2 regions of the Streptomyces sp. NPDC102259 genome follow, and region 2 is predicted to be linked to the other one. Evidence: predicted binding sites of a transcription regulator. Region 2 holds the regulator's gene; the other holds the start of a gene.
What was found. Region 2 encodes HspR, which represses chaperone genes until heat shock. Its sites were predicted from a motif close to TTGAGNNNNNNNNNCTCAA; they were not measured.
Positions count from the first base shown of each region.

Region 1: the regulator HspR is predicted to act here: its motif matches at 6,854-6,872, upstream of lon (endopeptidase La).

Region 1 is NZ_JBIWMA010000012.1:146,341-161,158, reverse strand. Features, by position in the region: gene ACIRPU_RS26360 (multifunctional oxoglutarate decarboxylase/oxoglutarate dehydrogenase thiamine pyrophosphate-binding subunit/dihydrolipoyllysine-residue succinyltransferase subunit) at 1-912, opposite strand, end outside; gene ACIRPU_RS26355 (ATP-binding protein) at 1,215-2,318, opposite strand; gene ACIRPU_RS26350 (response regulator transcription factor) at 2,315-3,055, opposite strand; gene ACIRPU_RS26345 (spermidine synthase) at 3,178-3,864, opposite strand; gene ACIRPU_RS26340 (rhomboid-like protein) at 4,104-4,844, shown strand; gene ACIRPU_RS26335 (DUF5954 family protein) at 4,884-5,903, opposite strand; gene ACIRPU_RS26330 (GNAT family N-acetyltransferase) at 6,035-6,691, opposite strand; gene lon (endopeptidase La) at 6,895-9,309, shown strand; gene ACIRPU_RS26320 (MarR family transcriptional regulator) at 9,478-9,978, shown strand; gene ACIRPU_RS26315 (hypothetical protein) at 10,018-10,809, opposite strand; gene ACIRPU_RS26310 (nitrate- and nitrite sensing domain-containing protein) at 11,179-14,022, shown strand; gene ACIRPU_RS26305 (roadblock/LC7 domain-containing protein) at 14,019-14,522, shown strand; gene ACIRPU_RS26300 (DUF742 domain-containing protein) at 14,519-14,818, shown strand, end outside.
Region 2 is NZ_JBIWMA010000004.1:328,775-343,592, forward strand. Features, by position in the region: gene ACIRPU_RS13330 (ATP-binding protein) at 1-161, shown strand, start outside; gene ACIRPU_RS13335 (hypothetical protein) at 200-847, shown strand; gene ACIRPU_RS13340 (hypothetical protein) at 896-3,115, shown strand; gene ACIRPU_RS13345 (hypothetical protein) at 3,157-3,786, shown strand; gene ACIRPU_RS13350 (hypothetical protein) at 3,812-4,438, shown strand; gene ACIRPU_RS13355 (hypothetical protein) at 4,435-5,511, shown strand; gene ACIRPU_RS13360 (hypothetical protein) at 5,508-6,161, shown strand; gene ACIRPU_RS13365 (WhiB family transcriptional regulator) at 6,289-7,800, shown strand; gene ACIRPU_RS13370 (hypothetical protein) at 7,846-8,109, shown strand; gene ACIRPU_RS13375 (hypothetical protein) at 8,132-8,704, opposite strand; gene ACIRPU_RS13380 (hypothetical protein) at 8,767-11,763, shown strand; gene ACIRPU_RS13385 (heat shock protein transcriptional repressor HspR) at 11,916-12,368, opposite strand; gene dnaJ (molecular chaperone DnaJ) at 12,374-13,549, opposite strand; gene grpE (nucleotide exchange factor GrpE) at 13,589-14,245, opposite strand; gene dnaK (molecular chaperone DnaK) at 14,242-14,818, opposite strand, start outside.

The DNA.
Region 1 (14,818 bases), on a different contig from region 2:
GACACCGGTGAAGTCGTCCATCGTCAGCTTGCCGTCACGGGCGCGGCGGACGATGTCCTCGTAGGCCTGCCAGAACTCGAAGAAGTTCAGCGTCTCGGCCTTCTTGATGCCGGCGACGACGAGCTGGCGGTCGCCGTTGGGCTTCACCAGGTCGATGGCCAGGCCGAAGTTGACGTGCGGCGGCTTGACGAGGGTGGGCTTCCCGTCCTTCTCCGCGTAGTGCCAGTTCATCGACGGCATGGCCTTGATGGCCTGCACCATCGCGTAGCCGATGAGGTGGGTGAAGGAGATCTTCCCGCCCCGGGCGCGCTTCAGGTGGTTGTTGATGACGATGCGGTTGTCGAACAGCAGCTTCACCGGGACCGCGCGCACGGACGTGGCCGTGGGCAGCTCCAGCGAGGCGTTCATGTTCTTGGCGACCGCGGCGGACGGACCGCGCAGCGTCACGAACTCAGGACCCTGCGCCGGCGCGGCCGAGGCGGCGGGCGCGGACTTCGCCGCGGCCGGCTTGGCGGCCGGGGCCGCCTTCACCGGGGCCGGAGCAGCGGCCGCGGGCTGCGGGGCCGGCGCGGGGGTCGGCGCAGCGGGAGCCGGAGCGGCCGGGGCCGGGGCCGGGGCGGCAGGAGCCGCCTGGGCCGGAGCGGCCGGTGCGGCGGGCGCTGGGGGCGTGGTGGTCGCTGCGGCCCCCGCGGCCGCAGTACCCGCCGGAGCCGAGGCGGTGGGGGCCCCCGGCTTGTAGTCGGCGAAGAAGTCCCACCAGGCACGGTCTACCGAGTTCGGGTCCTGGAGGTACTGCTGATAGATCTCGTCGACGAGCCACTCGTTCGGCCCGAACGCGGCAGCGGGATTCTTGCCCGCTTGGTCTGCGTCGGTCGAGATGCTCGATGCGTTACTGGGGGACTGTGGCGACACGGCGGCAACCGCCCTCTTCCGCTTCACAAGGTGATGGACAGCGGGAATAAAGGCTACGCCCCCTTGAGGGGGAGAGTCAGGCCGGGCAGGTGCATCGTCGCGTAAGTCACATCGGAAAGAGCGTTTCGCGGCTGTAAATGGCGGGAAACAAGCGCGGTTGCGCATCAAAAGGGGTGCGTTGATGCAGGTCGCGCACGCTGAGCGTGCGGACCCGTGCCGACCTGGGACGGTCCGCTGCCTGATCACACGTGTCCGACTGCGCGAACGTCGGTGGATCTTGTGGCTCCGGTTCGAACTTTACGTCAACTTGAGACGGAAGACTCTCCCGGAAGGGTGACAAGAATCCGACAGCCCCGCTCGGATTCGGCCACTCCGATCCGGCCGCCGTGAAGATCGACCGCCCAGCGGGCGATCGCCAGCCCCAGCCCCGTACCGCCGTCGCTGCCCGGCCCGTGCGGCCGGCGGACGGCTCCCCGGTTGAAGCGCTCGAACACGCGGCGCCACTCCGAGCGCGGAATTCCGGGCCCTTCGTCCAGTACTTCGATCTGCAGCGACTCCGGCAGCGACCCGCGCCGCGCCTTCACCGTCACCCGTCCGTGCGGCGGGCTGTGCTTGACGGCGTTGTCGATCAGGTTCGCGACGACCTGGTGGATCCGCTCCGGGTCCGCGTGCGCGGTCAGCTCCGGCGGGGACACGTCCAGGTGCAGATGGACGTCGGTGCGCGTGTGGTTGCCGCCCGAGCCCATCGTGGCGCGCGCCGAGGCGACCATGTTGGCCTCCTTCAGCACCCCGGACAGGTAGGGCCACACCTCGAAGCGCCGCTTGCGCAGCGGGACGACGCCGTTGTCGAGGCGGGACAGGTCCAGCAGCGTCTCCACCAGCCGCCCGAGCCGCTCCGTCTGCTTCAGGGCGGTGCGCATCGTCTCGGTGTCCGCCTCGGCGATGCCGTCGACGACGTTCTCCAGGACGGCGCGCAGACCGGCGATGGGCGTGCGCAGCTCGTGCGAGACGTTGGCCACCAGCTCCTTGCGCTGCCGGTCCTGCGCCTCCAGCTCGTCCGCCATGACGTTGATCGTCTGGGCCAGGTCGCCCAGCTCGTCGCGGCGGTTCTCGCTCACCCGGCGGGTGTAGTCGCCGTGCGAGATGGACCGGGCCACCGTGTTCATCTCGTCCAGCGGCGCGGTGAGCGAATGCGCCACGAACTGCGTAATCAGCAGTGTGGCGATCATCGAGAAGACCGTGATGAAGCGGAGCTCCGTCTTGGTGTGCACCGCGATCACCGACAGTCCGGTGGTGATCAGCACCGAGACGACGACCAGCGCACCCAGCTTGGTCTTGATCGAGAACGGCCGTACGCGGCCCCAGGGCTCCCCGGGGCTTCTCGGTCCGTCCGGCCCGGAGGTCATGGCGTCGGGGTCTCCAGTGCGTAGCCGACACCGTGCACCGTGCGGATCCGCTCGGCGCCGATCTTCCGCCGCAGCGCCTTGATGTGGCTGTCGACGGTACGGGTGCCGGAGGCGTCCGCCCAGTCCCAGACCTCCGCGAGGAGCTGCTCGCGGGAGAGCACCGCGCGCGGGGTGTTCGCCAGGCAGACCAGCAGGTCGAACTCGGTGGGCGTGAGGTGCACGTCCTCCGAGCGGACCCGCACCCGGCGCTGCGCGTGGTCGATCTCCAGTTCGCCGAGCCGCAGGATCCCGCTGCGCGGAGTCGTCGCCGCGATCGCGGCCCGCTCCACCCGGCGCAGCAGCACGTGCACGCGTGCCGCCAGCTCCCGCATCGAGAACGGCTTGGTCATGTAGTCGTCGGCGCCCACGCCGAGCCCGACCAGCATGTCGGTCTCGTCGTCGCGCGCGGTGAGCATCATCACCGGCACCGGACGGGAGGCCTGCACACGACGGCAGACCTCCAGGCCGTCGAAGCCGGGCAGCATGATGTCGAGGATCAGCAGATCGGGCTGCCAGGCCTCGGCGGTGTCGACGGCCGCCGGGCCGTCACCCGCCGTTTGCACGAGGAATCCCTCGGCGCGCAGGCGGGCCGCGATGGCGTCGACGATCGTCGGGTCGTCCTCGACCACCAGGACGCGCCGCTGCGCGCCCGGCGTCGCCGTCGCCGTGTTGTTGTGTGCGGTGTGTGTCTGCTCCATCGCCCGCCCCTGAGTGTGCTTTCCGGAACCAGTGGGGTGATCCCTTGTCTGCGCATGACTGCGGTTGACGCGTAAATGATCGGCGTCAGGGGTGCAGCGTACGGGGAGTCACCACGGCTTTGCTATCCAGGTCGGACGCCGAGGTGCACGACGTCCGGCACGCCTCGGGCAACCGGGATCTCTTCGGTACGCACCTGTTGGAACCCGGCATTCCCCATGGTTCCCTCGAATTCCGGAGAGGGCTGGGCGGACCACACGGCCAGCACCCCACCGGGTCTCAACACCCGGGCGCAGCTTGCGAGTCCGGCCGTGGAATAGAGGCTGTCGTTGCCCTCGGTGACGGTCCAGTCGGGCCCGTTGTCGATGTCGAGACATACCGCGTCGAACGTGTCGCATGTCTCATTGACGTAGTCGAGCAGATCCGCTGCGACGATCTTCGACCGGGGGTCGGCGAGCGCGTCCCCGGAGAGCGCGGCCAGTGGGCCGTCGAGATGCCAGTCGATGACGGCGCGCTCGCGCTCCACGACCGTGACGGTGCCCCAGTGCGGATCGGCGACGGCGTGCGCGAGGGAGAAGCCGACGCCGAGGCCGCCGATCAGCAGGTCTGGCGAGCGGCGGCCGTTCAGCGCGGCGAGCGCGGCGTCGACCAGGAGGCGTTCCGAGCGGCCGTCCGAGGTGTCCATCAGGAAGCAGCCGTTGGCGATGATCTGGAGCAACTCCCCGTGCCGGCGCAGGACGACCTCACCGTAGGGGCCCTCGCGACGGTCCAGCACTTCGGGCGCGTCGGGGATGTCGTACGGGATGGGCATCGGCCCATCCTGGCACTTCCCTGACGATTTGTTGAGGGATTTCCGTGAGCGGCGGATGAGGTTGACGTACATCGGTTCGGAACGGCCTCGGCGCGGTTTCGGAGGGGCTGCGGGGCGCGTGGGGACAGGCCGGGAGAAGTCTCGGAGCTTGCTGTGAATCGGCCCGGTCGTGGCGTCGGTCACAGACAGCGGACCGGCGCGACACGAAGGGTGGGGTGAAACGGAAGGAGCGCCGCACGGTGGAACGCACGGCCGCACCCACGAGCCCGCCGCCGCCCGACGTCCGCGGGCTGCTGGACGGCATCCCGGGCCAGCGCGTCCCACCCCGCGCCGACCCGCCCGCCGACCAGCCCGCCGGGCCGGGCCCCCGCCGCCGGTACCGGATCCCCGCCCCCTTCACCCTCGCGTACGCGGCCGTCCTCGCCGTCACCTCCTTCGTCACCGCGCACGCCGGACCCGCCCTCGTGCACGCCCTGCACCAGGGCTCCAGCACCGATGTCGCGCATCTGGTGCGAACCCCCGTGCTGGTGCTGGTGGCCAGCGCGCTGTGGGTGGCGGGCGGCTTCGCCTCCCCGTTCACGCTCGGCTTCCTGGCCGTCCTCACGACGCTGGAGCGGCGCATAGGCGGCGTCCGTACGGCAGTCGTCTTCCTGCTCGGGCATGTGCTGGCCACCCTCGCGACCGAGGTGCCGGTGGGCCTGGCCGTGCTCGTGGGCCGGCTGCCCGACAGTTCGCTGCACCGCCTCGACTACGGCATCAGCTTCGGCGTCGCCGCGAGTGTCGGCGCCCTGGCCGGTCTGCTCGGGCCGTGGCTGCGCTGGCCGCTGCTCGTCGCCTTCGGCGGGATGCTGCTCCAGGACCTGATCGCCTTCACCGACCCGATGACGAACTGGGGACACCTGATCGCGCTGGCGATAGGCGTCGGCACCTGGCCGTGGCTCCGGCGGCTGCCGTCGGTCCGACCGCTCCCCGGCCGCTGAGCGTCTCCCGGCCGGCGCTCGGCGCCCGTCCTTCCCCGGTCAGTCGTCGTACTGGACCCTGCCGTCCGCGTGCAGGGTCGGGTGGAGCTTCATGGGGCCGTACTCGTCGAGGTCCGACGGGCGGGGCGGCTCGGGGCCGTCGGGGCCCAGGCGGACCATCCGCTCGACGCGGCAGATCCGGAACAGACGGTCCTCCACACTCGCCTCGTCGGCCCGGCCGGCCGCCCGGAACGCCTCCGCGGCCCGCGCGTACAGGGCCTTCTTGTGCTCGTCGAAGCGGTAGAGCATCGCCCAGACGCGGGCCATCCCCTCGTACAGCGAGCGGCGCGCCTCGTGCGGGGTCGCCGCCAGGGACCCGCACGGGGTCCAGCCCGACCCGTCGCGTTCGGCCACCGAGAAGCCGACGGGCAGCCGCACCACGTCGGGGTGCGTCCGGGCCGCCCACTCGGAGTCCGCGCGCACGTCGGGAGGGAAGCGGTCACCCGAGTACGTGAAGTCGCGCAGGCCCAGCCGGAGGGCGCCCGCCATCGGGCCCTCGTCCCGGTCGAGGTCCAGGACGTATCCCACGTCCGGCGACGGGGCGGCGCCCGGGTCCTCCCACGACGGGCTCACCGGCTCGAGGTCGGTGGGCCGGGGCGGCTCCAGACCCTCGTCGCCGGTCCGGGCGAACTCGTCGCCGCGCACCACCCGGTAGCGCACGCCCAGCGCCTCCACCTCGTCGGCCGGGGCCCGCTCCAGCACGGCCACGGCCGCCAGCAGTTCGCGCCGGACGGCCGGGTCGTCGGTGCCGTCCTTGGCCTTGAACCACAGGTGGGAGTTGAGCCCGTCCCGGGCCTGCTGGGGCATGCCGTCCACCACCGGCTTCAGCAGCCGCCAGCCCGGCGCGGCAGCCGACCGGTCCCGCGCGGCGACGCCGAAGACGGGTCCGCGCAGCGCGATGTGGGGATAGCGCCGTGAGGCCTCGACGGCGTCCGCCTCCGTCACCCAGGCGACGGGGTCGTCACGGCGGACCAGGTCGGCGTGGAGGGCGTCGAGACGTCGCTTCCAGTCATCGCTCATACGCGCATTGTGGTCGCGCGGGAGGGTGACTTCGGAGTGAATGCCGGAAGTGGGCGGGGTACGGAGAGGGGGCGCGAGGGGCGTGCCCCGTCGTGCGGCACCGACGGATGCGCCCTCTCGGCCGCCTGACGTCACCCCCGCGTGTCTCCCGTGAACTCTGCGCTGGTCAGCGATGACTCGACGCGCCAGCCCAGGGACTCGTACAGTGCCCGCCCCTGCGGTGTCGCGCCCAGTACGCCGGTCCGGGCGCCCTGTGCGACCGCCGCGCGGTGCAGGGTCCGCATGACGAGGGCGCCGAGTCCGCGGCGGCGGTGGCCGGGGGAGGTCTCGATCTGGTCGACGACCGCCGTGGCGCCGGTCGGGGCGATCTGCCCGCGCGCGGCCAGGGAGCCGTCCGGGGCGGCGATCATGGTGCGGGTCACGCCGCCGCGCGCCCAGGTGCGGGTCCGGTAGCCGTCGGGGGCGGCGCCGGGCGGGACGTCCGCGAGCGGGGCCGTCATCAGGAAGCCGGGCTCGGGGTCGATCCGCCAGTGCGGCCCCAGCCAGGGCCCGACCACCGCCGGGTCGGCGAACACCTTCAGCCACACGCCGGCCCCCGTCACCGCGCCCGCCACCTTCCGCACGGTCGGCTCCGTCACGGCCTCGTTCGTCGCGCCGAGCACGTGCCGGGTGACGTGACGCGTTCCCGTTCCCACGTCGACGGTCCAGCCCCAGGGCTCGGCCACGGGCGGAGCCGCCCCGCGCGACACGACCCACCCGTCCACCCATGCCTGGACGAAACGATCCATACGAACCCCCGATGACGGCCTGACCAGAAGATGCTGGTAAGAGGTGCGAAACCCGTTGACCTATTACGTCTGACCGTAAGGGCGAAGCCGCCCGCCGGAACAGTCGTGATCGCCCACAGCGAACGGACCGTCCCGTGGGGAACATTCGGAGACTCACGTGCATTGAGTCGGCATAGCTCAACTTGACTGCCTAAGGGGAGATCATGGCATCGACGTCCGCTCCGCTCACCCTGCCCGTGCTGCCGCTCGACGACGAGGTCGTGCTCCCCGGCATGGTGGTTCCGCTGGACCTGAACGACACCGACGTGCGTGCGGCGGTGGAGGCGGCCCAGGCCGCCGCCCGTTCAACGCCCGGTAAGCCCCAGGTACTCCTGGTGCCGCGCATCGACGGGACCTACGCGAGCACCGGTGTGCTCGGCACCGTCGAGCAGGTCGGCCGACTGGCCGACGGCGACCCGGGCGCGCTGATCCGCGGCCGCGGCCGCGTGAAGATCGGCGCCGGTACCACCGGGCCGGGCGCCGCCCTGTGGGTCGAGGGGACGAAGGTCGACCAGACCGTCCCCGAGCCGCTGCCCGGTCAGGTCGCCGAACTCGTCAAGGAGTACAAGGCGCTCGCCACCGCCTGGCTGCGCAAGCGCGCCGCCTGGCAGGTCGTCGACCGCGTGCAGGCCATCGACGACGTCTCCGCGCTCGCCGACAACTCCGGCTACTCGCCGTTCCTGACCACCGAACAGAAGGTGGAGCTCCTGGAGACCGCCGACCCGGTGGCCCGTCTGAAGCTCGCCACCCAGCAGCTGCGCGACCACCTCGCCGAGCAGGACGTGGCCGAGACGATCGCCAAGGACGTCCAGGAGGGCGTCGACAAGCAGCAGCGCGAGTTCCTGCTGCGGCGCCAGCTCGAGGCCGTGCGCAAGGAGCTGCGCGAGCTCAACGGCGAACAGGAGGGCGAGGAGTCCGACGACTACCGCGCCCGCGTCGAGGCCGCCGACCTGCCCGAGAAGGTCCGCGAGGCCGCCCTCAAGGAGGTCGACAAGCTGGAGCGCTCCAGCGACCAGTCGCCCGAGGGCTCCTGGATCCGCACCTGGCTGGACACCGTCCTCGAACTGCCCTGGAACGAGCGGACCGAGGATCGGTACGACATCCAGGGCGCCCGCGCCGTCCTCGACGCCGAGCACGCCGGCCTGGACGACGTGAAGGAGCGGATCACCGAGTACCTCGCGGTGCGCAAGCGGCGCGGCGAGCGCGGCCTCGGTGTCGTGGGCGGGCGGCGCGGCGGCGCCGTGCTCGCGCTCGTCGGTCCGCCCGGCGTCGGCAAGACCAGCCTCGGCGAGTCCGTCGCCCACGCCATGGGCCGCAAGTTCGTGCGCGTCGCTCTCGGCGGCGTCCGCGACGAGGCCGAGATCCGCGGCCACCGCCGTACCTACGTCGGCGCGCTGCCCGGCCGGATCGTGCGGGCGATCAAGGAGGCCGGGTCGCTGAACCCGGTGGTGCTCCTCGACGAGATCGACAAGGTGGGATCCGACTTCCGGGGCGACCCGGCGGCCGCCCTGCTGGAGGTCCTGGACCCGGCGCAGAACCACACCTTCCGCGACCACTACCTGGAGGTCGAGCTCGACCTGTCGGACGTGGTCTTCCTCGCCACCGCCAACGTGCTCGAAGCCATCCCGGAGGCCCTACTCGACCGTATGGAGCTGGTCCGCCTCGACGGCTACACCGAGGACGAGAAGGTCGTCATCGCCCGCGACCACCTGCTCCCGCGCCAGCTGGAGCGGGCGGGCCTGGACAAGGACGAGGTGGCCCTCGACGAGAGCGCGCTGCGCAAGCTCGCCGCCGAGTACACCCGCGAGGCGGGGGTGCGCACCCTGGAGCGGTCCATCGCGCGGCTGCTGCGCAAGGTGGCGGCCCAGCACGAACTGGGCGAGCGGAAGCTGCCGTTCACCATCCGGGACGAGGATCTGCGCGCGCTGATCGGCCGGCCGCACCACGTGCCCGAGTCCGCCCAGGACCCGGCCGAGCGCCGGACCGCCGTGCCCGGTGTCGCGACCGGTCTCGCGGTCACCGGCGCCGGCGGTGACGTCCTCTTCGTCGAGGCGTCGCTGGCCGACCCGGAGACCGGCGCGGCGGGCCTGACCCTGACCGGCCAGCTCGGTGACGTGATGAAGGAGTCGGCGCAGATCGCGCTCAGCTTCCTGCGCAGTCACGGCGCCGAACTGGAGCTGCCGGTGGGCGACCTGAAGGACCGGGGCGTGCACATCCACTTCCCGGCGGGCGCGGTCCCCAAGGACGGCCCGAGCGCCGGCGTCACGATGACGACGGCCCTCGCGTCCCTGCTGTCCGGGCGGCTCGTCCGCACGGACGTGGCGATGACCGGCGAGGTCTCGCTGACCGGCCGGGTCCTGCCGATCGGCGGGGTGAAGCAGAAGCTGCTCGCCGCGCACCGGGCGGGCGTCACGACCGTCGTCATCCCCAAGCGCAACGAGCCCGACCTCGACGACGTCCCCGCGGAGGTGCTGGACAAGCTCGACGTCCACGCCGTCACGGACGTCCGCCAGGTCCTGGAACTGGCGCTCGCGCCCGCCACGAACGGCGCGACGCCGGAGGTTCCGGTCGCGGCGTGACGGACGCGACCGGAAAGGGGAAGGCCCGGGTCCCGTGAGGGAGGCCCGGGCCTTCCCTGTTCCGCCGCGGACCCCCACCCGGGTCCTGGGAAGCGCCGCCGGTCCCCGCCTGCGAAATACTTAAGAGCTGCGCCGATGGCGGCGACCGGCGAGATCAGGGGTGCTGACGTGCACGAGGACACAAACGGCGACGGACGCGACAGCGGGTCCGCCGCGTCGCCGCGCGGTGTGGAGCAGGGCGACCGGGAGTTCCTCTCCCTGGAACGGGAGCTCACGGTGCTGCTGCGCCGCGCCCGCGCCAACCAGGGGGAGATGGCCCGTGAGGTCCACCCGGACCTCGAGTCCGCCGCCTACGGGCTCCTCGTCCGGCTGGAGGAGTGCGGCCGCCAGCGCGCCACGGAACTCGCCGGCTACATCGGCGTCGGCAAGGCCACCATGTCCCGCCAGCTGCGCGCCCTGGAGCAGCTCGGGCTGGTCGCCCGCGAGCCGGACCCGGCGGACGGCCGCGCCTGGCTCGTCGACCTCACCGAGGAGGGCCGCACCCGGGTGCGCCGGGTCCGCGAGGCCCGCCGCGAGCGGTACGTCACCCACTTCTCGGACTGGGACCGCCAGGAGGTCTCGGAGCTGGCCCGGCTGCTCCACCAGCTGAACCGCGGGATGGAGAAGTAGCCGACGGCGACGTGCCCCCGAGGGGGGCGACGGCGCCGTTCACAGCTCCACGCACACCACCGTCGCGTCGTCGTGCGTTTTCGCCCGGCCCAGCAGGGCCCGCCCGGCGTCGTCGTCCGCCCGCTCCAGCGCCCGGACCCGCTCCACCAGCGCCCCGGCGCCCTCCTCGCGGACGAGGGTGAACAGGTCCGTCCAGTCGCCCTCCTGGAAGAGCTCCGTCCAGCGGGTGGCCCCGTCCGACAGCGCGGCCAGCGAACGGACCTGCGCGCGCGGCACGCTCGCGGTGACCGCGCGGCCGGCCACCGCGGGGTCGGCCGCGGCCGTGAAGAACCCGCCCTCCTTGTTGCGGAGCGTGCCGTCGACGACCTCGGCGCTCCGCAGCAGGGCGCGCGGCAGGCGGGCCAGCCGGTCGTCGCGGACCGGGGTGACCGTGCCGTCCGGGGCGGTCAGCAGCAGCGTCGCGTCGCACAGGACCAGGTACTCGACGCTCAGCGGCGACCAACGCGCGAGGACCACGGTGGCCTGCGGGGTACGTGGGTGAGAAAGGTCACAGGTGTCCCCATGGGCCTCGGCGGTGCGCGCGATGGCCTGGGCGAGCGCCTCGACCAGGGGAACATCCGGGAGTGAAACGGTCAGTTCGGTCAGGGCGCCGCCGAGTCGCGCGGTGAACCAGGGGACCGAATGAAGACAGCCCGCGCCGCCCGGCGGGGGCGTCACTCCGTCCAGCAGGACGAGCGAACCCCCCTGTCCGGAGGCGGGAAGTCCGACACTCGCGAAGTCCTCGTTGGGGCGCGCCCGATCGCCGGCCTCCGACACAAGTTCCGTACGCATTCGGCCAGTCTGCACGACCCCTCCACAGCCTTTGCGAAAGGCTGGCATCACTCCCCGAACTTCCGTACCGCCGCAGGTCAGACGCCTGTTTTGGGTAGGAATAAAGCACTCCGGGAAGGCGTGGCGGCGAATACTGTCAAAGCCCGCCGCCCACGTCCAACCGGCCTGCCGTGCAAGGTCGCTGCGCACGCCAGAGGAACTTGCCCGCCAACTCTCCTCCGATGTTCACTCCTTCGGGTGGCGGGGCAAGCGATGCGAGGCCCCTGCCCACCGGCACTGGGAGGGTCGGAAAACCGTACCGGGCGTGCGCGTCAGTTGACGGAGCGTCACATCCGGTCCATGGCACACGAGTCAGGAATGCGAGCACCGGTGCAGAAGACGCGGCCTCGGCGTACAGGCAGGCAGACGGCCTCCGAGGGGGGCGCGGAGCGCACCCCTGTCGGCAAGGGCCGTCCGACCCACGTACGCAACCGGCTGATCGTCGCGGTGGCCGTCGTGGCCGCCGCCGTCGCCGGGGCGGGCGCCCCCTCGATCCTCGCCGCCTCCGGGCAGCTGAAGGACTCCCAGGACCTGGTCACCCTGGCCGAACAGACCCAGGACGCCCTCGCCCTCGCCCAGTCCCTGGCGGACGAGCGCGACGAGGTCACCTCCTACGTGGCGGCCGGCCGGGTGAAGTCCAAGGCGCCCTCCAGCCAGGGCAGCGCCCGGGTGGACCGGCAGACAGGCGAGCTGACCGCCGAGACGGACGTCTCCGCGGCGCTGCGCGAGGCCCTCGCCTCCGTGCCGTCCGTGCGCCAGTCGGCCCTCACCGGCAAGAGCACGGCGCTCCAGGCGCACGAGGCGTACTCCCGGGTCATCGCCGCACTCCATGTGCTCGTCGACCGGCTCGCGGAGGAGACGCCGCCCCGCGCGGGCTCCGGCGCGTACGCCCTCGCCGAGCTCGACACCGTCGTCCAGCAGGCCTCCGCGACCCGGGGACTGCTGCTCGCCGCGCTGAACGTGCCGACGAGCACGGAGACCCGGTACGACCCCGTCACCGGCCGGTCGGTCACCGAGAAGGTCTCCTCGAACGCCGACGCCAAGCAGCGCGACGCGCTCACCGCCGCCGCGCAGCAGGCCCGGCTGCGCTCCGACGCGGCCCTCGCGGACTTCCGGGACGGCGCGCCGCAGGAGGCGGTGGCCTCGTACGACTCCACGGTCACCGGCGGTGACGTCGACACCGCCGAGGCCTACCTCGCCTCCCTCACCGACCAGCCGAAGCTGAGCGACGGCGAACTCGACACCAGCGTCAAGAAGCTCGACGCCGCGCTCTCCGCCCGGGTCGACCTGATGCGCGGGGTCGAGTCCTCGCTGTTCGGCCACCGCGTCGAGGACCTCGCCCAGCTGCGCGACGACGACGTCACCGACCTGGAGCTGCGCGTCACCCTCCTCGGGGCCCTGATGCTGCTGTCGGTCGTCGTCGCCACGGGCCTGGCACGCAGCCTCACCCGCCCGCTGTCCGTCCTGCGCCGGGGATCGGCGCGACTGGCGGAGGCCGAGCACCCGGCGGCGGAGGAACCGGTCCGGTTCACCGGCCGCAACGACGAGTTCGCCCAGGTCGTCCGCTCCGTCAACGCCCTGCACGAGCACGCCGTGGCTCTCCACGAGCGCGTCGGCACCCTGGAGTCCGATCGCAAGCACCTCGTCGGGCAGCGCCAGCGGATGGCCGACGCCCGCGAGGAGCTGCGCTCCGAACTCGCCGACTCCGCCGCCCAGCTGGACGGGCTGCGGGACAGCATCGGCGGCACCTTCGTCAACCTCGCCCTGCGCACCCTCGGCCTCGTCGAACGCCAACTGGCCGTCATCGAGGGGCTGGAGGAGCGCGAGCAGGACCCCGACCGGCTGGCCACCCTCTTCAAGCTCGACCACTTCGCCACGGTCATGCGCCGGCACAGCGAGAACCTGCTGGTCCTGGCCGGCACCGAACACGTCCAGCAGCACGCGGGCCCGATCCCGCTGGTGGACGTGGTCCGCGCGGCGGTCAGCGAGATCGAGCGGTACGAGCGGGTACGCATCTCCGCGCTCCCGCCGCACGCGCACGTGGCGGGATTCGCCGCGGACGACCTCTCCCACCTGCTCGCCGAACTCATGGAGAACGCCACCTCGTTCTCCCCGCCGGACCTGCCCGTCGAGGTCTCCGGCTGGCTCCTGGAGAGCGGCGAGGTCATGCTCTCCGTCCAGGACGAGGGCATCGGCATGACCGAGGACCGGATGAGCAGGCTCAACGCCCGCCTCGCCGAGTTCGACCCCGAGACGCCGTACGACCAGGAGGGCGAGGAGGGTCTCGGCCTCGGCCTGTACGTGGTGGCCCGGCTCGCCCACCGGCACGGGGCGCGGGTGCGGCTGCGCGAGCAGAAGCAGGGCGGGGTGGCGGCGGTCGTCGTCCTGCCGACCGCGCTTCTCGCCGCGGCCCCGGCCGCCGCGATCCCGGTGACGAACCCGGCGGCCACCCCCCAGTCCTTCTCGCTGCCGGGCGCGGACGCGGAGGCCAACTCCAACGTCCTGCCGGGCCGTACGAAGACCGCGGACCCGCTGGTCGCGCTGGCGGAGAGGGCGGTACGACACTCGGAGACCCCGGCCGAGGCGCCCACCCCGGCGCCGGCCCGCCTTCGGTCAGAGACGACGGCCGAGATCCCGGCCGAGATCCCGGCCGAGATCCCGGCCGAGACCACGATGGAACTGCTGCTGCCCGTCCCGCAGGAGGAGAACGCGGGCGGGGCGCAGGAGGCCGACGAGGCGGGGGAGCGGAGCACCGTCGCCGTCCTCGACCTCGACCCGGCGACCGCCGACGGCGAGGACACCCGACACGGCCCACCCGCAGCCGTCGACCACCCCGCCACGGGCGAGGCCGAGGCGGAACACGCCCGCACACCGGACGCCCCCGAAGAGCTCGTCACGGACAAGGGCCTCCCCAAGCGCACCCCCAAGATCACCGCACCCACCCAAGCCCCGCGCCAGCGGACCGGTTCCGTCGACGCGGACGCCCTCCGCCGCCGTCTGGGCGGCTTCCGCCGGGGGGCGGAGGCCGGCTACCGCGATGTGGAAGCCGAGATCGCCGAACGGACGGGCCAGAACCAGGTCCCGTCCCCCGAAGCGGCTCGAAAAACAGCTCAAGAAGCACACGCACACGCCGAAGAAGACACGGGGGGCACAGTCGAGGAGGCAAGCAGTTGACCGCGCCCAGTACCTTCGGACTGAGCAGTGAAGCCCGTAACCTGCACTGGCTGTTGACCAACCTCGTGGAGGAAGTACCCGGCATCCAGTCCGTCGCCGTCGTCTCCTCGGACGGCCTGCTCCTGCTGTCCTCGGACCCCGGCCGCAACCTCGAGGCACGCCAGGCCCGCGAGGCGAAACCCTCCGGTCCACGCGGCTCCGCCGCCGATCTCGCCACCATCGTCTCCGGCATCGGCAGCCTCACCATCGGCGCGGCCAAGCTCATGGCCTTCGGCGGGGTCCGGCACACCATGGTCGCCATGGACGAGGGCAGCCTCTTCGTCATGTCGATCAGCGACGGCTCGCTCCTCGGAGTGCACGGCTCCGCCGACTGCGACATGAGCGTGGTGGCGTACCACATGGCCCTCTTCGTCGGCCGCGCCGGACACGTCCTGACCCCGGAACTCCGCAGCGAGCTACGGCAGTCACTGGAGTCCAAGGCGACGGGAGGCGTCCGATGAGCGCCGTCCCGAGGCAGCCCCAGGGCGACCGGCAGCAACTCCCCGTGCGCGGCGGCGACCGCAAGCCGGCCCGGGTGCGCCCCTACTCGCTCACCGGCGGCCGTACCCGCTTCGGGCACGTCCTGCTGGTGGAGACCTTCGTGGCGGCCCTGGACGCTCCCGAGGAGCGCCGCGAGTTGACGAACGGCTCCCTGAAGGCCACGGTCATGCCGGAGCTGAGGGCCATCGTCGAACTGTGCCGCCGGATGCGCACGGTGGCCGAGATCGCCGCGCTGCTGAAGATGCCGCTCGGCGTG
Region 2 (14,818 bases):
TGGTCTTCAAGGAGATCCTCGCCGCCACGGACACCAACGGCACCACCCGCCCGGCCCGCCAGGGCGTCAACCCACCGCTGAGCGTCTGGGACTGGACGTTCCTCCAGGAGGTGGAGGAGGACCCGGCACGGTCGGAAGCCCCGGCAACGGCCACGGTATGACGCCCACCACCCGAACCCACCGAGGAGACCGCATCCCCATGTGCCTGTCCAAGCCGCTCGCCACGGGGGCCGTGTCCCTGGCCCTCCTCGCGACAATGAGCGGGTGCGGGTCGGACTCGGACTCCGGGCCCCACCCCGCCTCTGCCTCCGCTGCCGCCCCCGAGGGCGGCAGCCTGCCCAGCGCGAAGTCGCTGGAGGAGGCGCAGGACTTCATCGCCGGAGCGGGCCTGCCGTGCACGGACATCACCACGGACGAAGGCGCGCAGGGAACCCCCGTGGAGGGCTTCCTCGGTCACACCGACGAGGACGACACGGCCAAGGAGCAGCGCGAGGCCGCGGCCTGGTCGATCAAGGAAGCCGGCTTCTGCGGTGACACCAGGTCCGATCTCGGGGGCTGGGTCGTCTACCTGCCCAAGGACATGAAGGCGTTCCAGGAGAACTACCGGGACACGGCCAGGGAGTCGGCGAAGGAAGAGGGATGGGCCGGCCGGCTGAGCCGCGGCAAGTTCCTCATCGGCGCGGACTTCATCGTCGATCCCACGAACTACGAGGCGAGCGACAGCCTGCTCCAGACCGGCCTGATGATCGAGAACTGCGACCCCGACTTCAAGGCACCCGACGGCTACCGCACCCAGGACGCGTCGGCAGACGGCTGCGTACTGACCAACTACCTCTCCGCCGGCTGACGGCCGTCTCCGCAGCAGCCCTTTCCCCGTCTCCGTAAGGATTTTCAGATGCACCCGCCCAGCGTGCTGAGCCGTCGCATACGGAAAACCGGTGTGGCCGTCCGCGCCGGCCTCTTCGTGGTGCTGGCGCTGATCGCCCTCACCCTGGCCGCGCCGAGTTCGGCGTACGCGGACTTCTCCTGCAGTTTCACCGGCGACGAGAGCTACCACATGGACTCGCCGGGCAGTAACGGCGAGGGCATCATGCCCGCCGTCGTGCAGTGGAAGGACAGCGACGGCTCCAAGAACCTCGGTGACGAGACGGGCACGGTCAAGGGCGCCTTCAAGGTCGACCAGGGCCAGGCCAAGCACTACACCCTGTACGAGCTGAACGGCATGCGAGGCCTGAACTGGTCCATGACCTTCAAGGGCAAGGGCGACGCCTCTGAGGAGAACGGCTCGTGGGGCAGTGGGGCCGACTCCTGCCAGGTCATGGCCTATGTCAACAACGGCATCGCCGATGCCGTCTTCTACGGCACCAAGGTGCTCACCCGGTTCTCCATCTCCGTCAAGGAGATGGCGTCCAACCCGAGCCCCTTCTCGGGCCTGTACACGGGCCGCGACAACGTCGTGACGACGCTGCGCGACAACGTCCTGAAGCCCGCCGTCGCGGTCATGATCCTGCTGGTCGGCCTGTGGGTCTTCACCAAATGGCGCAAGGGCGACATGCGCGAGGTGTGGGCGGGAGTCTCCTGGACCGCCCTGACCGTCATCGCCGTCATGGCGTTCCTCACCGGCCACAACTACGACAAGGTCGTCGAGAGCTCCGACAAATGGATCGCCGAGGCCAACTCCGCGCTCAGCTCGACCGTGCTCGCGGGTGTCTCGGGCAAGATGCAGAGCCCGTGCGACCTGCCGAACAACGGCAAGGACGAGCCCGGCCAAGTGGGCCTTCGGCTGTCGAGCTGCGCCATGTACGACACCCTCGCCTTCCGGCCGTGGGCCATGGGGCAGTTCGGGGAGCCGGGTTCCACGTGCATCTTCAAGAACGACACCGGGACGGTCGGCACGGACGGCGTCTGCGCCCTGTCGGAGAAGGCTCCGGAGTGCTCCTGGGGAGAGGGCGTCCGCTGTGCCGACCTGCGCGTGAAGCAGGCCGTGGCCCAGTCATGGACCAACGTCGACAGCCAGATCAAGGGCGTCAGCAACGACAGTAAGTTCAAGGACTGGCAGAAGATCCGCATCGACATCGCCGTCGGCGAGGATGCCGCGGACAAGAGTATCTACCCCGTGGCCTTCAACGACTGGGCCGGCAAGAACGCCACCGACCGGGTGGGCATCGCGTTCTACTCCCTCGTGGCCGCCTTCATCGTCGGCGTGATGGTCCTCGCGCTCAGCGCGCTCACCCTCCTGTGGCACGCGGTCACACTGATCCTGGTCATGCTGCTGCCGCTGGTCGCCACGCTCGGCATCCATCCCTCCCAGCAGAAACTGCTGAAGAGCTGGCTGGAGACGTTCATCCACAGTTTCGTGCTGCGTGCAGGCTTCGGCGTCATCCTGACCGTGCTGCTCGTGCTCTACCAGATGATCCTGCCCGCGCAGATCGCCCTCGGCACCCAGCTGCTCATGCTGCTGCTGGTCACCGTCGCCGTCGTCATGATGCTGAAGAAGCTCCTCGCCGGGAACTTCACCCCGCAGGTCGCGGGCGGCGAAGACGCCCTCGGTATCCGGGACGGAGCCAACGCCACCTTCGACAAGGCGGCCGCCATGGCCCCGGGCCTCGCCATCGGATCCGCCCGTGCCACCGGCCGCGTCGCGGGCACCACCGCCAAGGGCACGGCCCGCGTGACCGGCAGCGCGGCACGCGGCGGCGCCTGGGCCCTGGACAAGTTCGCCAACAAGGGCCGGGGCCGGGCCGCACTGCAGAAGCGAGGCTGGCTCGGCCAGTCCAAGCGCGAGCAGCAACAGACGGCGTACCGGTCGGCTGAGGCAGCGCGCGCCGCCCAGGAGGATCGGAACCGCCAGCCGGAGGAGCAGGAGGCCCAGGCTCCGCCCGCGCCCAAGCGCGGCCGCCGCGTCAGCGACTCGGGCGGCAAGCAGGCGCCACAGCAGTCCGTGCCGTCGACCGAGCCCCGCCCGGCTCCCGCACCGCAGCCGCAGCCGTCCGCGCCACGCCCCCGCCCCGCCCCGGCCGACCCGCCGGCCCCGCCCCGGCAGCCGACGCCGCCGGCGGCTCCGGTCGTCCCCCCGCCGCCCCGGGACCCACGCGGTCCCAGCGGTCGCGTCTGACCCCGCCCCCCAGCCCGTAAGCAGCTTCGAGGAGCCACTCCATGCCCGTCCTGACCGCCGACCGCACCCCCGACCAGCTGGTCGGGGAACTGGCGCGGCTCGTCGAGGTGGACTGGCCCACGGTGTGGGCCGGGGTACCGGAGGACGAGGAGAAGCGGACGCGCTGGTGCGCGGGGTTCGGCTGGCGTCCCCTGTGGTTCGAGTCGGGCCAGTGGGTCCGTACGGCACAGGGCAGCCGCCTCCACCTCGCCTCGGTCGCCCCCGCCCGCCCGGTGACCCGCCTCGAGCACGTCCTGTGGTCGGTACGCGCGGGTGCGGCGGCGGAGAACGAGGCACTGATGTCCCTCGCCGCCCGGAAGTGGCCCGCGTACGTCGCCGCCGTCCAAGCGGTGCTGAGCGTGCCCACCTGGTCCGGCGACTGGGACACGGCCGGTTTCCCGGACCCGCCCGGCCGCGCGTACTGGCAGAACGCCGAGTGGCGTGCGGAACACCGGGACCCGTACCGGCTGGCGGTGTGGTCCTTCCGTACGCCGGGGGCACCGCTGTTCGTGCTCAAGGCGAACCTCGCGGCGGGTACGGCGGCCGGTTGGGGGCCGGGCAGTGCGACGATCTCTCTCGCCTGCCACGGCCCTGCCGACCCCGAGGACGACGGCCCCGGCTGGCTGCTGTGACGACAACCGAGACGAGAGACTGATCATGGGCCTCACTTCAGGACTCCAGGACCGCACCCCGCAGGAACTGGTCACCGAGCTGCGGGGACTGACCGACGTGGACTGGCCGACCATCTGGTCGGGCCCGCCCTATCCGGGCAAGGGCCTGGACATGTGGTGCGCGCAATTCGACTGGGTACCGACCAGTTTCGAGCGAGTGCTCCAGGTGCGCACCGACACCGGCGGCACATTCACCCTCAACAACCTCGCCGGCAGTTGGGCCCCGGTGACCCACGTCAGCCACTGGGTCTGGGGAGTAAGCGCGGAAGCCGTCGAGGACAACCCCGCCCTACTGGCCGAAGCTGCCCGCGCCTGGCCGGTGTACCTGACAGCCACCTGCTCCGTGCTGGGGGAACCGACCTGGGAAGGCGCGTGGGACGCCGAGGACTTCCCCGAGAACCTCGGCAATCACGACGTCGGATCGCGCGCTTACCGGCTCGAGCAGCAGAACCCGCACCGGCTTGCTTACTGGATGCCCCAGCAGACAACCGGCCCGTTGGTGATCATGGAGGTCTCGCTCAAGGCAGATACCGCCGGACCGGCACCCCGTCGTGGCACCGCCAACTTGTCGGTGACCTTCCACCCGCGTCCGGTCGAGATCGGGGGACTGTGAGCCCTCAGCTGATACCCAAGTACATCGAAGAGCTCGCCCTCAACATCGCCAACGAGGAAGCCAAAAACGCACAGGAGGCGAGCACCAGGGAGGGTTCCCTGGCCCTCGCCCGTCGCCTGGAGACCGAATCCGAGACTGCGGGTTTCACCTCCGTCAAGGACTACATCCAAAGCCTGACCACGGATCCCAAGGGCGTGGAACCTCCCGAGGGCACCACCCCGACCAGTGCCTTCTGGTCACACGGAATACCGAATACAAGGGCACCGCTGAACTGGAACAGCGAACGTTTCCTGGACAACCGCTACATTGCCGAGGCCTGGGCCAGAAGCCAGAACAAACGAAATCCCGGTTCGGCCCAGACTCTCGAAACGACGGCGGGAGGCCGCCGTCTGAACGAGATGTACCTCTTCGAAGACGCCGTCCGCAAGGCGCTCGGTGGCGACGAAGAGGGCTACACCTACGCCTGGGCCCGTGAGTGCTGGGGCAACATCTCCCAAACCTACGCCGAGGCGGCCGAAGGTCCCGTCGTCGTCTTCGCCGAGACCGCCCACACCCGGTCGATCCTCTACAACAGCGAACTCCCCACTCTGCACGCCAACCAGCACGTCGGCTTGGACAACATCAACTTCGCATATCCCGCCCCCCAGGCGTGGCCGAAGGAGACGAGGACCGAGGTCGGCACCAACGGCGTGCGCGCTCAGGTGCAGGTCGACGACCCGTCCCTCCCTCACTACGTCGATCCCGTCGCTTACGCGACACAGGACCCCGTAGCCCGCCAAGCCGCTGTGGCCGCCGAATGCGCGTCGGTGACAGCAGAACGCGCAGAACGGACTGTGGAGAAGGCCGGCTCCGCCTCCAGCGCAACGGAGTCCAGGGGCCCCGAAGCCGAGACGCCCGCAGCGGCTGTGCCGAAACAGACGGAGAAGCCGACAGCCTCCATCCCCGTGTGGCAGATGGGCTTCAAACCGACTCCCGTCAAGCCCGAAGCCGCCACCGCCACCTCCACCGTCAAGTCGACGGCTCCGCCCGCTCCCGATCTCGGCAAGCAAGCCACCGGCACGGGGATGGGATGAGCGTGAGAGACAAGGCCGCACGACGCGACACACCCCCGCCCCCGCGCAAGACCCCGGCTCAGCTCCTCCGCCGCCTCCTCCACCAGGACAAGAACGATCCCTGGGCGGTCAAGCTCCTCCCCCGCCTCGTCTTCGGTCTCGCCGCCGCCTACACCCTCTTCGCCATCGCCTCCGAGAGCGGCTCCAGTTTCGTCACCGTTTGCACCCTGATCGTCCTCGGCGGACTGGTCTGGCTGCTCCGCCGCCGCACCCAGCTCCTCCTGGGCCTCGGTTCGACCATCCTCTCCGCAGCGTTCACCGGCTACTTCTCCGCCGTGAGCGACGCGGTCCGCCTGTCCAGCAGCGCCACCGTCACCGGCACAGCCGCCTTCGGCTACTGGGCGCTCGCCGGAATGGCGCTCCTCGGCGCCTGGATGGTGAAGGAGCACCCGGGCCGACGGGGCGTCACCGTCGTGCTCGCGGATGTGATCCTCGTCATCGCGTCCGTCGTCGGGATGTTCCTGCCGGAAGCCGGTGTGCCGCTCGGTTTCCTCGGTGTGCTCGGCGTACTGGCGATGCGCGGAAGCAGCGCGAAAGCGGTTTCGGGCCGGGCCCGCCAGGCACTTGGCCGCCTGCGGACGCCCAAAGCCAGTGACCCGACGGACAGTTGAGGCCCGTGTGAACGTTTCGTCTCGTCACTGTGCCAAGTCGGCACATGCTTTGCAGATGCGTTGCACGGGATTGACGGAACGCTTTAGGCTCCCCCCCGATCACGTATCACCACGGGGGACACCACACATGCCTATGGCCAGCCATACGGCGCTGCCCACGCGTCCCGCGCGCGGGCCGGTACGGGGAGCGGGGGCGGGGACGGGGGCCCACACTCCCGACGCCGCTCTGCCCTGCCAGCGCCGACCGGACGTCTTCCAGCACCCGCTGCTGGAGGCACCCACGGACATTCCGCACACCTCGCCCGAACAGCGCCACCAGCACCTCGTACTGCTCCGCACCGCCCGCGACCTGTGCGCTTCCTGCCCGTTGTGGGCGGAATGCCTCCAGGACGCCGTCGCCCACGCCGAGCCCTACGGCTACGCGGCCGCGACCACGCTCGACGACCGCCGCTGGATCCGCCGCGCCCTCGGCGTCGGCGACGCGAACGGCGATCTGCCCACCCACACGGTGGACGGCCCCGGCGCGGGCCCCGGCTACAGCTCCGGCGAAACGTCCCGCCGCCTGCTGCGCCTGCGTTCCCTCAGCGCCGACACGGCCGCCCGGCACGACGCCGAGCGCGGTCAGCCCGTGCTGGAGCGAATCCTCGACGCGTTCGACGCACGCCAGGACCAACTGGCCAGGCAGCGCAGCGAGTTGCCCGCCATCCCGAGGCAGTTGCACGAGCACACCACCACTCGGCGGACGCACGACGACGGCCACGGTTCCAGACCCATCCACCCGGAAAGCAGGAGCGAGGACATGGCAGCGGCCGAGTCCGGGCAGCGGATCGCCTTCTCGTACGAGGATCCCGCCCAGGCCGTACGACAGGCTCTGCTGGCCCCCCTGATCCGCTCCGCCCTGCCCACGCTCACCGGCCTGGAGCAGCTGGTCACGATGCTGGCGAGCGTGCCCGGCGGCGAGATCGCGCCGGAGCTGCCGGACACCATCCGCGCCGCGCGGAAGGCCGTGGAGGCACTGGCTCCGCAAGGGGGCGGGAGCTCCTGCGGCTCCGCCGAGACCGCCCCGGACGCCGCCGGTCCGCTCCGCGCCCTGACCGGCTCGGTCTCCGTCGAACTCGCCACCACCGACCCGGTGGCGGCCCTGCGCCGCGACTTCCTGGAACCGCTGCTGCGCGAGCTGGCCTCCTCCCTCGCCAACATAGAGAAGGTGGCGACCATGCTGGCCGCGACCGGGGCCCCGGACGGCGACGAGATCCACCTGGAGCCGATCCGCACCGCACTGCAGGGCATCCGCGCGTGCCTCCCGCACCCGGCCCCGACCGGCAGGACGTCCACCGGCACCGGCCAGGCCGCCGCCCTCGCCCCCTCCGGCGCCCCCAGCATCCGGGCGGCCGTGGAGACGGCCGTATCGACCTTCCCCGGCCCCTTCTCGGCCCGCGACGTGCTGCGCGCCCTCCCGCCCGGCGTCTACGGCGACCCCTCGAAGACGATCAGCAACGTACTGTCCGCCCTCGTCAAGTCGGGCCGCCTACAACGCCTCGCCCGAGGCACGTACGCTCGCACCGTCGACATCACCATGGACGTCGCCCTCGACGTCACCGTGGACGTCCCTGAGCAGGACGAGGCGAAGAGCGCCTGAGCCGGAGTTGCTCCGGAAGCGAGCCGGAAGGAACCAAGACACCCGATGACCGAACCGACGCCGCCACCCCCGCCCCCCGCCACGGCGGACGCCCAGGTGCACGTCTTCTCCCCCAACGCCGGCCTGATCGACGGCGTCCCGGTCACCGCCCCGCCCTACGGCGACATCCAGGACGTCGTCCTGGCGATCCTCCAGCAACGCGCCCAGCAACTCGGCGCCCCCACCCCGGCCACCATCACCGACAACCGCTACGGCGGCGCGATCCGCCTCCTGATCCACCCGGACGGCACGACGGAACAGCTGGGCTGAGCCGCCGCCGCCGAGCCCGCACTCAGGCCTGAGGGCCGCTCCGGCCGGGCGGAGGGCTGACCTCGTCGATGTCGGCGAGGATCTGGCGCGTGAGGCGGAGTTCGATCTCCAGGATGTCGCGATCGAACTTTCCCCGGTCCCTCTCGTAGCGAGCCTTGCCCACTTCGGAGGTGAAGGCCGAAGCGGGGACGGCGTCCTGGCCCGGAGGAATGAACTTCAGGACCTCTTCGACGGCGGCAACCGCATAGGCCATCGCGCCGCGATGCTTGTGGTGCTCGGATTCGGGCGTGTTGAGGATCTCCAGCCCGGCGCGGCGCGAGACGTCGGAGGCGACCTCGGCGAACTCACCGGGGTCGATGATCTCGGACGGCTCGGGCCCGCCGAAGGCCGGCGGAGGCGGGGGGATCTCGTCGGCCATCAGGAAGGCGAAGTTCCGGTTGCGGCCGCACTGGCTGCACGGACCCTCGTACACGGCGACGATGCCGTCACCACGCTGCTCCAAGCGGTGTCGGCGGACGAAGTCGGAGCTCCCGCACTCGCATGGGTGCAGGTCCATGTACAGGTGTGCTTCCAGCGAGGAACGGGCTCTCAACATGGGATGATCCTAAAGTCTGTTGTGCGGCGTGCATATGTACAGAGCCTGGGGGAGGGCATCACGTGGACACATCGGCCGATCCGCAGTTCGTCATGGGAACACTCCGGCCGGGCGGACCCGTGCAGCAGCAAGATCTCGTGTGGGCGGCGAGGCGGGACATGGGTGCGGTGGCGTCCGTCGTCCTGGGGGACGGACTGGCCTCCCTCACTCCTGCTGAGACCGAGGACGGGCGCCAGTATTTCGTGTTGCAGGACAGTCGGGGGGAGTCCGCCCAGATCTGGGTGGACGCCATTCCGCTGACGACGGGAGCGATCGCCGACACGGCGACGAACACCGCCTCGCAGAACTACGTCATCCGGGTGTCCGACCGCCTTCCGACCGCGATGCTGGGACGAGTCCTCGCCCACGAACTCGGTGAGCTCGCCGCCGTGCGCGAGCGCGCGGCCGACGGTTTGGTCCCCGTCCGGGAAGACCTGTTGCGGGAAGGAGCGGAGCTCCCCGCGGACCGTCAGCTGTCAGCCTCGGACAGGGGGCGCATCGGGGAGCTCAACTGGCTCGCCGGACAGAGCAAGGACACCGGGCTCTCCTCACAGGAGCAGATGGAGGCGCGCGCGCAGTTCTCCGCACTGCTCGACCCGTACGGCATCCGACCCACTGTCGCTCTGAGCGACGAGGCGGCGTTCCACACCCAGGAAAAAGCGGCACGCGTCCGATACCTGGTGTCGTACGCCTCTCTCTCAAGAGATTCGGTGAGTCTCCTCGAGGATCTCGCCCACCCCATCGAGAACCTCTCCCCCGCCGACGCCACCGCCCTCCAGGCGTCCCGCGACGCCGCCCTGCGCGCGGAACGTCAGGTCGAGGCGTTCATCGGACGGCGTGACGTCACCATGCCCATGCCGGGCTACGACCAGGACGGGCTGCCGCTCCCCCGCGACGAGCTGGAACCCGCCGCCGAGCGATGGGCGGAGTACCGCGCGCAGGTCAGCGAGCGCACCGTGCAGACGCTGGAGGGGCAGCTCGCCGAAGGGCGACTCCCGCTGCGCAAGGTCGTGATCGGCGGCGGCGCGAGCCTCACCGGACGCGATCCGGAGGCGCTGTTGGTGGACGGGGCGGGCCGTTGGCACCTGGACCCCGGGGACGGGATCGTGCAGTCCGCCGACCAGGACCGCGACCTCGCGCAGTGGATGGGCGTCGACCCGTACTCGGCGGTCGAGGATCCCCGGCACCGCATCTCCATCCACGCCGTCCGGGTCTGGGAGGACCAACTCGCCACGCAGGGCGACGTGGTGAACGGCCGCGCCCGGCTGCGCCTGGGACGGGACGGCGAACTCCTGGCAGAAGTAAGCACGTTGGGCGAAGAAGGCAAGGAGAGCGCGACTCCCCTCTGGGTGGCCTGCGCCGGCACGCCCGGCATCGCCACCGGCCTCACACCGGAGCTCGTACCGGGAATGCCGCGCGGAGACTTCCCCGTGGAGAGCCGCGGCGAAGCGGTACGGCTGATCGGCGATCGGCTGCGAGAGCTGGAGGGGCAGGGGATCGCCGGCGCGGGCGATCTGCGCGCCTGGCTGACACAGGCCGAGCGCAGCGGCACGGACACCGGCACCGTGCTCGGCGCCCTGAGTTCCTCCCCGGCACTGAAGGACGCCCTCACGGCCGGCCTGGGCACCGCGGACGAGACCCGCATGGGCAACTGCTTCACCGCCCTCGACTCGACGCAGAAGTGGGAGGCGGCGCGTAGAGCCGCGGCAGGGCGCGTGCTGCTGGGCGACGAGGTCGCCGAGAGCCGTTTCGATCCGCACGCCGCCAAGGAGTGGATCGTCGTGGGTTCCGGCGGAACCGCCGTCGCCAACGCGGAGATCATCCTGATCCAGAATCCCGACGCCCACGTCACGATCATCGGCTCGCGGCCGCCGCCGGCACTGCAGCACCAGGTCCAGTTCCCGGCGATGCAACAGCGGTACGGCCATGGCGAGGGCGGCGAGAAGCGGCTGACCTTCGTCGAGGCACGCGTCGGGGCCATCGAGACCTACCAGGACGAGAAGGGCGAGACCCGCTTCCAGGTCCCCTACACCGAGAAGGGGACCGACGAGCGGCAGGTGGCCCGCAGCGACGGCTACGTCACCAGCCTCGGCCGCACCAACCCCCTCCCGCCCGCCCTCCAGGTCCTCGCCGACGAGGTGCGCGACCGGGGCGGCGAGATCTCCGGGGACCTGCTGTTCGACAAGGACGACCAGTACATCGGCTACGGGCTCACCTTCGCCGTGGACGGCAGGGAACACCGCGTCGACGTGGACGGCGCGGCCTCCTGGCAACTGCCGCGCGAGATCTTCGCCCCGGAGACGGGACTTCAGGCCGAGCTGAACCGGATGGGCCTCCGCGGCCTGCCGTCCGAGACCGGCAACGCGGCCCCCGGCTTCTCCCCGATCGCCCGCCAGAGCGCCCTGCGCGCACGCGCCGTCGCGGCGGCAGCGGCGGGCGACCCCGAGGCGGTACGACGGATGTCGACCATCCCGGAACGCTGGCGACGCCCGGACCTGGGCCAGGGGGCAGAGCCTCCGACCACCGACCCCCAGACCCCCGCCCTGCCCCAGGAAAAGCCCAAGCCGACGGCACAACGGGACCCGCAGGTGAAACGGGGTCCGAAGGCGGAACGGGCCCCGGAGGCGGAACGGGACCCGGAGCCCGTCACCAACCTCGAACCAGCCCCGGCCCCAGCTCCGGCCCCAGCACCGGCACTGGCCCCAGCACCGGCACCGTCCCCGGCACCGGCCCAGTCCCCCACCCCGACCGCGACCCCGACTCCCACCCCGACCACGACCCCGACTCCAGCCCAGCCCCCCACCCCAGCCCAGCCCTCAGTCCCAACCCCGACCCCGGCCCCGACCCCGGCCCCAGCTCCAACCCCCTCTCCCGCCCCCGGCGTCTCCGGTTCGCATCTCTGGCAGATGGGCGTGCGTCGGCGCGGTGCCGACCGGCCGTCCGCCCCCGCCCAGCAGCCGCCGCAGCAAAGGCCGCCGGGCCACGAACGACCCGAGCCGGGCGTCGACATGGACGACTGACAGTCGTACGAGGACGGGGCGGCCGTGGCAACACAAGAGAAGAGGGGCCCGGAGACGAATCTCCGGGCCCCTCTTTCGTATACGTACCGCTGTATACATGCCGCTGGATACGTACCCCTGGATACGTGCCGCTGTATACGTGCCGTCAGGCGTCAGTCCGTCGGCTGCTGCCGCTTCGGCCGCCAGACCACCAACGCGCTGGTCTGCTGCACCTCCTGGTACGGCACCAGGTCCCGCCGGTAGGAGGCGTGCACCGCCGCCTCCCGCTGCTGCATGGCCGCGGCCGCACCGTCCAGCGCGGCCTCCAGCTCCGCGGCCCTGGCCTGGAGCGCGGCCACCTGGTTCTCCAGCTCGATGATCCGCTTGATGCCGGCCAGGTTGATGCCCTCGTCCTGGGACAGGGCCTGCACCGTGCGCAGCAGCTCGATGTCGCGGGCCGAGTAACGGCGCCCCCGGCCGGCGGTGCGGTCGGGGGAGACGAGACCCAGGCGGTCGTACTGGCGTAGCGTCTGCGGATGCAGGCCCGAGAGCTGGGCCGCCACCGAGATGACGTAGACCGGGGTCTCCTGGGTCAGTTCATACGGGTTACGCCGACGGCCGTCCATCACTCTCATGCTCCCTTCGCGGCCTCGAACAGCTCCGCCCGCGGGTCCTCGCCCGCGGTCGCCTCGCGATACGCCTCCAGCGCCTCACGAGCCTTCCCCGACAAGTCCTTCGGAACACTCACCTCGACGGTGACCAACAGGTCGCCGCGGGTGCCGTCCTTGCGGACCGCGCCCTTGCCCCGCGCCCTCATCGTGCGGCCGTTGGGCGTGCCGGGCGGAAGCTTCAAGGTCAGGGACGGTCCACCGAGCGTCGGCACCCTGATCTCGCCGCCGAGTGCCGCCTCGGTGAACGTCACCGGGACGGTCACCGTCAGGTTGTCCTCCTTGCGGCCGAACACCGAGTGCGCGCCGACGTGGACGACGACGTACAGGTCGCCCGCCGGACCGCCACGCTCGCCCGGGGCGCCCTTGCCGCGCAGCCGGATGCGCTGACCGTCCGTCACTCCCGCGGGAATGCGGACCTGCATGGTCCTCGACGACTTCGCGCGGCCGCTGCCCTTGCAGTCCAGGCAGGGATGCTCGGCGATCAGGCCCCGGCCCTTGCAGTCCGGGCAGGGGTCGGTCAGGGAGAAGCCGCCGCCCGAGCCCCTCGCCACCTGGCCCGTGCCCACGCAGGTCGGGCACACGCGGGGGGTGCCGTTCTTGTCGCCCGTCCCCGAACACGCCTTGCAGGGGGCCTGCGAGGACATGCGCAGCGGGACCGTCGCGCCCTCGATCGCCTCCGTGAAGGTCAGGGTGACCTCGGTGTCGATGTCCTGGCCGCGCCGGGGCTGGGTACGGGTCGTGCCGGGGCCGCCACGGTTGAACAGGCCGCCGAACACGTCCCCGATGCCGCCGCCGAAGCCGCCCTGCGCGCCGCCGCCCTGGGCGCCGCCTCCGAAGAGGTCGCCCAGGTCGAAGTTGAAGGAGCCGCCCGCCCCCGGGCCGGGGCGGAAGCCGCCGTTGCCGAAGAGGGCGCGCGCCTCGTCGTACTCCTTGCGCTTCTTGGGGTCACCGAGGACGTCGTTCGCCTCGGAGATCTCCTTGAAGCGCTCCTCCGCCTTGGCGTTGCCCTTGTTGGCGTCGGGGTGGAACTCGCGGGCGAGCTTCCGGTACGCCTTCTTGATCTCGGCCTCGGTGGCGTCCTTGGGGACGCCGAGGACCTTGTAGAAGTCCTTCTCGACGAAGTCCTTGGTGCTCATCCTCGACGTCCCTCCTCCCACCCGCTCATCCGTTCGAGCTCAGCCCTCGTCCGGGCCACCGCTCTCCTTGTCGTCGGCCGCCTCGGCCTCGTCGCCCTTGGCCGCCTGTGCACCGGGCTGCGGTTCGGCGACGGCCACCCGCGCGGGGCGGATGGTGCGCTCGCCGATCCGATACCCGGGCTGCAGGATCGCCACGCACGTCGTCTCGGTGACGTCGGGCGCGTAGCTGTGCATCAGGGCTTCGTGGATCGTCGGGTCGAAGGGCTCGCCCTCCTTGCCGAACTGCTGGAGGCCCATCTTGGCCGCGACGGTCTCCAGCGATTCGCCCACCGACTTGAAGCCGCCGACGAACTCGCCGTGTTCCCGCGCGCGGCCGATGTCGTCGAGCACGGGCAGGAGTTCGGTCAGGAGGTTCGCGATGGCGATCTCCTTGACCGCGATCCGGTCGCGCTCGACCCGGCGGCGGTAGTTCTGGTACTCGGCCTGGAGGCGCTGGAGGTCCGCGGTGCGCTCGCCCAGAGCGGTGCGCACCTGGTCCAGCTGGGCCACCAGACCGGCTGTCTGGTTCGTGTCCCCGGCCGGGGCCTCCCCCGCCGCCGAAGCGGAGGGGGAAGCGGCCTTCGGCTCGGCGTCTTCAGGGGTGGCGCCGGAGGGGACGTCGGGCTTCTCCTCGAAGCCCGGAGTCTCCTCCGTCACGCGGCACCGTCCTTGCGCTCGTCGTCCACGATCTCGGCGTCCACGACGTCGTCGTCCGCCTTCGGGGCGTCGGCCTTGGGAGCGTCGGCGCCCTGACCGGCCTGGGCGTCGGCGTACATGGCCTGGCCGACCTTCTGCGAGACCGCGGCGACCTTCTCGGTGGCCGTGCGGATCTCGGCGGTGTCCTCACCCTTGAGCGCGGCCTTGAGCTCCTCGACGGCGGCCTCGACCTCGGTCTTGACCTCGGCCGGAACCTTGTCCTCGTTGTCCTTGAGGAACTTCTCCGTCTGGTAGACGAGCTGCTCGCCCTGGTTACGGGACTCGGCGGCCTCGCGACGACGGTGGTCCTCGTCCGCGTACTGCTCGGCCTCCTGGCGCATGCGGTCGACCTCGTCCTTCGGCAGCGAGGAGCCGCCGGTGACGGTCATCTTCTGCTCCTTGCCCGTGCCGAGGTCCTTGGCCGTGACGTGCATGATGCCGTTGGCGTCGATGTCGAAGGCGACCTCGATCTGCGGGACGCCACGCGGCGCCGGCGGCAGACCGGTCAGCTCGAACATGCCGAGCTTCTTGTTG